Regions from separate parts of the Sporosarcina sp. P1 genome, predicted to be linked through region 1. Evidence: a T-box and tRNA genes for the amino acid it is inferred to sense, from the RefSeq annotation. Region 1 holds a T-box; the other holds one or more tRNA genes.
What was found. A T-box is a leader RNA that pairs with one kind of tRNA and senses whether it is charged. The one in region 1 lies ahead of CSV73_RS05810 (valine--tRNA ligase), so its partner is inferred to be a tRNA-Val.

Region 1 (4,405 bases):
TGAGTGCTCTTCGTTTAGCACGTGGCTATACGAAGCGTAATAAAATCCTTAAATTCGAAGGTTGCTATCACGGACATGCGGATTCCTTGCTAATTAAAGCAGGATCGGGTGTCGCTACATTAGGTTTACCTGATAGCCCGGGGGTGCCTGAATCGATTGCACAAAACACGATTACGGTGCCGTACAACGATCTTGAAAGTGTTAAATTGGCTATTAAAGAGTATGGAGACGATTTAGCTGCAATTATTGTAGAACCGGTTGCAGGAAATATGGGTGTTGTGGGACCAGATAACGGCTTCCTTAAAGGCTTACGTGTGTTGACAGAAGAAAATGGTTCTTTACTGATTTTTGATGAAGTAATGACTGGGTTCCGTGTAGGATATAAATGTGCACAAGGTCATTTCAATATTAAACCTGACCTTACATGTCTTGGTAAAGTAATCGGTGGCGGACTACCTGTAGGAGCGTATGGCGGTTCTCGCGAAATTATGGAGCATGTAGCGCCTGCGGGAACTATTTATCAGGCGGGTACATTGTCTGGTAACCCGTTAGCGATGACAGCAGGTATTGCGACGTTGAGAAAGTTGACACCGAAAACATACGAACACTTCATCAAGCTTGGTGATCAGTTGGAAGAAGGTTTCCGCGCAGCAGCGAAAGCTAATAATATTCCACATACCGTCAACCGTGCCGGTTCAATGATCGGGTTCTTCTTTACAGATCAACGTGTCAATAACTACGATAAAGCGAAAACATCCGATTTGGAATTGTTTGCAGAATATTACCGTCTGATGGCGGAAGAAGGTATTTTCTTACCACCTTCCCAATTTGAAGGTATGTTCTTGTCGGCAGCTCACACAGAAGAGCATATCGCGAAAACTGTGGAAGCATTCCATACGGTATTTGCGAAATTGAAACGATAATTTTGAAGCGTCAGGCAGATTTTATTGCTTGGCGCTTTTTTATGTATGTACTTTGCGGGAGGTAGCGCTGTTGCGATCACTTTATTCACACTCTACGCTATGCATCACTTCTAAACTGCCTCATTTCTTCATATAGTAGCCTGAGTTAAGAAAAGGAGTGAAGCGAAAATGACGACGCATCAATGGACATTGCAAGAGTCTTTTTATTTCCCTGTTGAGTACGGGGCATTTGCTGAATCGGCTGAGGTAAAGGTGACACCAGGGTTTACAGAAGAGCGTACAGAAGAAGCAATTCGTTTGCAAGGGATCTATCATATTGCAGCAAACGTTGTATTTGATGCAGATAAACAAGTAGAATTGGCACCTGAAGATGTATTAGTCATTAATGACGTAGAAGTAGAAAACAATAAAGGGTATTTTGAATATGCTGTGCCTTTGAATGTTGATCTACCAGTAGAACTCGATGGCGATTTGCAACTTGAAGTGCAAGACATCAAATCTTCATCACTGGAAGATGGAGGATTGAAACTTGAGTGGACCGTTCAATTGAAAAAGGAAGAGCCTGTACAAGAACCGGTTGCAATTGAAGAAGAGCCCGCAGCATCACAGTTCGTAGCTGCATCGACATCCCATTTGGAGTTTCTCGCCAATGCAGATCGTGCAGTTGAGCAAGTAAATAATGAAATGGAAGACTTTCTCTTATACATCGCCGAGATGGATGACGATATAACGAGAAAGATCTTCCATTCAAATAATGTTTTTGTAGAAGCAGAAGGACAAAGCAGCGAATAAGCAAAATAATAAAAAGTCACCAGTGGTCGGGACAATTAGTAATCGAATCAACTGAAACACGGTTAATGGAATGATACAGCCTTTGCAGTAAAATCTTGTTTTCCGAAGCCACGGCGGCAATAGGTAGGGATTATAACCTCTTCTCATAATTCACCATCCTTTCTCTATAGACTACTATTCAGTTGACGGACTCTACATGTTTCGCTTATAATAGTGGGTATATGAATATAAATGCGAAGAGTAGGAAAGTACATGTGAACTGTTTTCTTTAGAGAGGGTGCGATTGGTGGAACGTACCTGGAAACCGCATATGGAAGTCCCCTATGAGCAGTTTTTGTGAAATGTAAGTAGCAGGAACCGGTGTAGACCGTTACCCAATCATGAAGATGTAATGCTTTTTTAGCGTTCATAAATAAAGGTGGTACCACGAGCTCCTTCGTCCTTTTACCGGGATGAGTGGGGCTTTTTTGTATCCCTTTTTATTTGAAGGAGGAAATGAAATGACTGACGAATTGACGATGCCGACCAAATACGATCCGCAGGCAGTTGAAAAAGGACGTTATGAATGGTGGCTTGAAGGTAAGTATTTTGAATCGGATGTAAAAAGCGAAAAAGAACCGTATACAATTGTTATCCCACCACCGAACGTCACAGGGAAACTTCATTTGGGACACGCATGGGATACGACTTTACAGGATATGCTCATCCGCATGAAGCGTATGCAAGGCTATGACGCACTGTGGTTGCCGGGAATGGACCACGCTGGAATTGCAACACAAGCGAGAGTAGAGGAAAAACTTCGCGCTGATGGCAAAACGCGTTATGATCTTGGACGCGAAAATTTCGTACAAGAAACATGGAAGTGGAAAGAAGAATACGCGAGCCATATCCGTGCTCAGTGGGCGAAGCTTGGTCTGGCTCTTGATTACTCACAAGAGCGCTTTACTTTGGATGAAGGATTGTCAAAAGCAGTACGTGAAGTATTCGTTAAGTTGTATGAGAAAAAGCTTATCTACCGCGGAGAGTATATCATCAACTGGGATCCTGCAACGAAGACAGCGATATCTGATATTGAAGTTATTCATAAAGATGTGCAAGGTGCATTCTATCATATGCGTTACCCATTGGCAGATGGCACAGGATCGATTGAAATAGCGACAACACGTCCCGAAACGATGCTCGGTGATACAGCTGTTGCAGTTCACCCCGATGACGAACGCTACCAGCATTTAATCGGAAAGATGGTCAAATTGCCAATCGTAGGACGTGAGATTCCGATCGTAGCGGATGACTACGTCGAAATGGACTTTGGAAGCGGTGCAGTGAAAATTACACCAGCACATGACCCGAATGACTTTGAAATAGGTAACCGTCACAACTTGCCACGCGTGCTCGTCATGAATGAAGACGGTACGATGAATAAATTAGCAGGCAAGTATGAAGGCATGGATCGTTTCGAATGCCGTAAGCAAATCGTCAAAGACCTACAAGAAATGAATGTGCTATTTGAAATTGAAGATCATATGCACTCTGTCGGACACTCGGAACGAAGTGGCGCAGTAGTGGAGCCGTATTTATCTACACAATGGTTCGTCAATATGCAGCCACTTGCTGAGCAAGCAATCAAACTGCAGAAAAACGAAGAAGAAAAAGTGACGTTTGTTCCTGAACGTTTCGAGAAAACTTACTTAGGATGGATGGAAAATGTCCATGACTGGTGCATTTCTCGTCAACTATGGTGGGGCCACCGAATTCCGGCTTGGTATCATAACACGACAGGTGAAATTTATGTGGGTCAAGAAGCTCCGGCTGATGAAGAAAACTGGACTCAGGACAATGATGTACTAGATACTTGGTTCTCATCTGCCTTATGGCCGTTTTCAACTATGGGCTGGCCAGACGTTGACAGCGAAACGTTCAAAAAATATTACCCAACAGATGCCCTTGTTACAGGATATGATATTATCTTCTTTTGGGTGTCCCGCATGATCTTCCAAGCTCTCGAATTCACGGAAGAGCGTCCATTCAAGGATGTCTTAATCCACGGATTAGTACGCGCGGAAGAAGGACGAAAAATGTCTAAATCTCTCGGCAACGGTGTAGATCCAATGGACGTAATTGAGCAGTATGGTGCAGATGCATTGCGTTACTTCTTGGCAACTGGTTCTTCACCAGGACAAGATCTACGTTACTCTACAGAAAAAGTAGAAGCAATCTGGAACTTTGCCAATAAAATTTGGAACGCTTCCCGTTTCGCATTAATGAATATGGACGGTATGAAGTATGAGGAAATTGATTTGTCAGGAAAGAAATCTGTTGCAGATGCATGGATTTTAACTCGTCTGAATGAAACAATTGAATCGGTAACTAGCTTGGCTGACCGGTATGAATTCGGTGAAATGGGCCGCGCGTTATATAACTTCATCTGGGATGACTTCTGTGACTGGTATATCGAAATGGCGAAATTGCCACTATACGGTGAAGACGAAGCGGCGAAAAAAATGACACGTTCGGTTCTTGCACATGTTCTGGATCAAACGATGCGTTTATTGCATCCATTGATGCCTTTCATTACAGAAGAGATTTGGCAGAACCTTCCCCATGAAGGGGAGTCCATCACAGTGGCGAAGTGGCCTGAAGTAGATACGGCAATCATGGACAAGTCTCGTGCTTCAGATATGAAATTATTG
Region 2 (4,405 bases), on a different contig from region 1:
TGGTGGACCAGCAAAAGTCGCCATTTTCTCAAGTGCTTTGCAAGGTACAATTTCAGGTAGTTCCGTAGCAAATGTTGTTGGATCCGGTTCATACACGATTCCGATGATGAAGAAGTTAGGTTATCGAAAAGAATTCGCAGGCGGAGTAGAGGCAGCCGCGTCTACAGGTGGTCAGATTATGCCACCGATTATGGGGGCCGCTGCATTCCTGATGGTTGAATTCATCGGCGGCGTTACCTATTGGGAAATTGCCAAAGCGGCAGCTATCCCTGCATTGCTGTACTTCACTGGAATTTGGATCATGACTCATTTCGAAGCAAAGCGTGTTGGTTTGCAAGGAATGGATGCGTCGCAAATTCCTAATCGAAAAGAAACGCTGAAAAAGATTTATTTATTACTACCGATTATAGGTATTATCGTTTTCCTCTTGGTGGGTATTCCAACGATGAAAGCGGCATTACTCGGTATCGTGCTAACCATTGCAGTGAGTGCAATCAGTAAAGAAACAAGAATTGGATTTAAAGATATGATTGATGCATTAGTAGACGGTGCTCGTACAGCATTAGCTGTAGCAGCAGCGACTGCTTGTGCAGGTATTATTGTCGGTGTTGTCGTCAAGACGGGTCTCGGGCTCAGCTTGGCAACGGGCCTGATCTCAGCAGCTGGCGGTAACATCTTGCTCACATTGATTTTCACGATGTTTGCAGCGATTATTTTGGGGATGGGTTCTCCAACGACAGCAAACTATGTTATTACATCTACAATCGCAGCACCTGCCATCATTACGCTATTGATGATGGATGAGCCTACAGGTGCCGCTGTGCCGATTGTAGTGGCGGTATCTGCCCACTTATTCGTATTTTACTTTGGTATCATTGCGGATATCACACCGCCTGTTGCATTAGCTGCCTTTGCAGCTTCGGGTATTTCTGGCGGAGATCCGATCAAAACGGGTGTCACGTCTGCAAAACTAGCGATTGCTGCCTTCATCATTCCATATATGTTCGTCTTTAATCCGGCTATGCTGATGCTCGACTCGAGTATTACGGAGATTGTATGGGTGACTGTGACCGCCATTATCGGTATGGTTGCAATCGGGGCAGGCATAATTGGCTTCTGGTATAGTAAACTGAACTGGCTTCTACGAATTATCACGATATGTACAGGTATGTTGTTAATCTACCCAGAAACTATTACAGATATTATCGGTTTAGTATTATTCACTATCTTACTGGTGTCCCAGTGGATGGGGAATAAGAAAAATAATACGCCTACATTCGCTTCAAATTAAATAGCTTTTAAAAGACTTGTCGGCTTGAAACTGAGCTTGCAAGTCTTTTATTTTACTAATGAAAAAAGAATTTTCAGAGAATATATATGTTTTTTGTTATTTACTATTCTAGTTGAGTGAAAAGAACTAGAGTAAATAGATTTTTTACTAGAGGACGAGTCTAGGATGTACAAGGGTTTCCTAAGGAAAATAAATTTCGGAACACATGACAAAATAAAAGTCAAGAAGCCGAAGGACTAAAAGTGAATCGAATTATTTTGGACTAATTACGCAGTTTTACCAACGCGGGTTCTGTATATACTACATATAAGCGAATAAGTCATAACGAATAAAATATATAGATCGGTACAGAAACCAATCAAATCAAAAAGGAGAGAACATACTATGAATACACAAGAGACATGGTGGGAAAACGTATTTGAAGGGCATTTGGCACATGGTTTTAACAAAGAACGTATGAGTGAGCTGGATCATGAAGAGTTTTTATATTTTGAGAATGAATCAGTTGAAGAACAATTAAACCCCATGCAGTAAGTGAAAGGAGAAGCGTCTCTGAATAATGTAATGAACTTCCATAAAAATCGGTAATTTTTCTGATAGCATAGAAAAATTATCGATTTTTAATTTCGTTGTTTACAACTAGGAAAGAAAATGCTATTATAGTATTTGTGCTTGAGAGCCTAACTGGCTCACTTCAAAACGCACATCCTAGTAAGATCGATTCCGTAGCTCAGCTGGGAGAGCGCCACCTTGACAGGGTGGAGGTCGCTGGTTCGAGCCCAGTCGGAGTCATAGGTGCCAAACCTAAGTTATTTACCGTAGGAACACGGTTTATAACAATAAGCAGTCCTATTAGACCGAATGTCTAGGGGCTGTTTTTTTTATGTCTAGATTTATTTTTCGCAATTACTGTCAAATGATATTCGAGCGCACCACCCGTCAAGCGGTGTATACTTATCATGCGAGTACCTATTTAAATAAGCAGGAGGCTAACATATAATGAAAAGAAAACAAGTAACATCTAATGTAAAAGAATATACAGTGGAACAACCGATAGAGTTATTGCCATACTTATTGAAGGTAATGTCAAAAAGCAGTAGAAATTCGGTAAAATCCATTCTTACGCGTGGTCAAGTTATGGTGGATGGTCAAATGACAACCAAACATAATCAGCCGTTAGCGCCTGGACAAAAGGTGGAAATACAAAGTAATAAAACAGCTATAAATGTCTCGAAGTTAGTCGGTGTATCTATTCTCCATGAAGATGACGATATCATCGTGATCAATAAAGAAGCGGGTATTCTTTCTGTAGCTTCTGAAAAAGAAAAAGATCAGACAGCCTATAGAGAAATCACAAAGTACGTGAAGAGGAGCCATCCTGAAAACCGAATTTTTGTTGTGCACCGTCTGGATCGAGATACATCAGGTGTGATGATGTTTGCCAAAAATGAAGAAACCCAGAAAGCTTTGCAAAGTACATGGAATGAATCGGTAAAGGAACGTTTGTATACTGCGCTTGTCGAAGGAAAAGTACGAACAGAATCAGGGACTATTTCGTCTTGGTTAACCGAAAATAGTGCGTTTAGAGTATATTCAAACCCAACTGATAATGGCGGCCAGCATGCCATTACACATTATAGAAGAGTACAAGCGAATAAAGATTGCTCATTGCTAGAAGTACTTCTAGAAACGGGTCGGAAAAACCAAATCCGTGTGCATATGGAAGAATTGGGTCATCCAGTGATAGGTGACAAAAAGTATGGTGCTACAGGTAACCCTTTGCGCAGAGTGGGACTTCATGCCACAGCTCTGTCTTTTCTACATCCACGTACAGGAGAATTAGTCCGATTTGAAGCAGAAATACCTCAGATCTTCATTACGCGCTCAAAATAATAAACCGTTCATTTTGCAGTTCCTTGGATTATCTAAGGAACTGCTTTTTCACGTCATTCATTCAAATAATCATTTGAATGAAGAAATTGACAAAATATCTAGAATTGCATATACTAAATTAAACAATCAAACGAACGATTGAATGATTAATTTGTTAAAATGAACGATTTTTCGAGGGGACTGATCACATGGCTTCAGAGAAAAATGTCTATCGCCTGCAAAATTTATCATGCACAAGTTGTGCTGCGAAATTCGAGAAAAATGTCCGACAAATTGATACTGTGGAAGATGTACAGTTAAACTTTGGCGCTTCCAAATTAACGGTGGCGGGAAATGCTTCTATTGTACAATTAGAAGAAGCGGGTGCATTTGACGGTATTAAAGTGTTCCCTGAAAAACAGCGGATTATTAAACAGCATACTCCTTTTTGGAAAAAACGTGAAAATCAAACGACTATGGCTTCGTTAGTTTTATTGCTAGCAGGGTATGCGGTATCTACCGCGAATGGTGATAATAATTGGCTATCGATCGCTCTGTTTCTCTCTGCCATTATAATCGGTGGATTCAGTTTGATGAAGGAAGGATTAACGAATCTTTTCAAACTTGAATTTGATATGTCTACATTGATGACCATCGCAGTCATTGGGGCTGCACTCATTGGTGACTGGGCGGAAGGGGCGGTCGTGGTCTTCCTCTTCTCCGTCAGTGAAGCATTGGAAAGTTACTCGATTGATAAAGCCAGAAATTCCATTACCTCACTCATTGAAATTGCCCCTACGACGGCCACTGTACTTCGCGGGAATAATGAATTTGAAGTAGATGTGGGAGATTTACGTATTGATGATGTGATTTTGATTAAACCGGGACAAAAGATTGCGATGGATGGCGAAGTGATTCAAGGTGATTCATCGGTTAACCAAGCCGCCATCACTGGTGAGTCTGTGCCTGTCCATAAAGTGCTTGGAGACGAAGTGTTTGCAGGGACTTTGAATGAAGAAGGCGCAATGCACGTCCGTGTGACGAAGCTTGCTGAAGATACTACCATTGCCAAAATCATTCACTTGGTCGAAGAAGCACAGGCGGAAAAAGCACCGACACAACAATTTGTCGATCGCTTTGCGAGATTCTATACACCAGCTATTTTAGTTATTTCTTTACTGATTATGATCATACCACCACTTTTAATGGGTGGAGTATGGGGTGAATGGTTCTATAAAGGTC

Region 2: it has a tRNA-Val gene. The T-box ahead of CSV73_RS05810 (valine--tRNA ligase) is inferred to sense a tRNA for this amino acid. The anticodon was not compared.

The regions. Positions count from the first base shown of each region.
Region 1 is NZ_PDYS01000003.1:199,194-203,598, forward strand. It holds gene hemL (glutamate-1-semialdehyde 2,1-aminomutase) at 1-923, shown strand, start outside; gene CSV73_RS05800 (hypothetical protein) at 1,092-1,715, shown strand; T-box leader at 1,943-2,162, shown strand; gene CSV73_RS05810 (valine--tRNA ligase) at 2,216-4,405, shown strand, end outside.
Region 2 is NZ_PDYS01000021.1:20,748-25,152, forward strand. It holds gene CSV73_RS14780 (TRAP transporter permease) at 1-1,291, shown strand, start outside; gene CSV73_RS16635 (hypothetical protein) at 1,676-1,825, shown strand; tRNA gene CSV73_RS14785 (tRNA-Val) at 2,011-2,083, shown strand; gene CSV73_RS14790 (RluA family pseudouridine synthase) at 2,291-3,184, shown strand; gene CSV73_RS14795 (heavy metal translocating P-type ATPase) at 3,373-4,405, shown strand, end outside.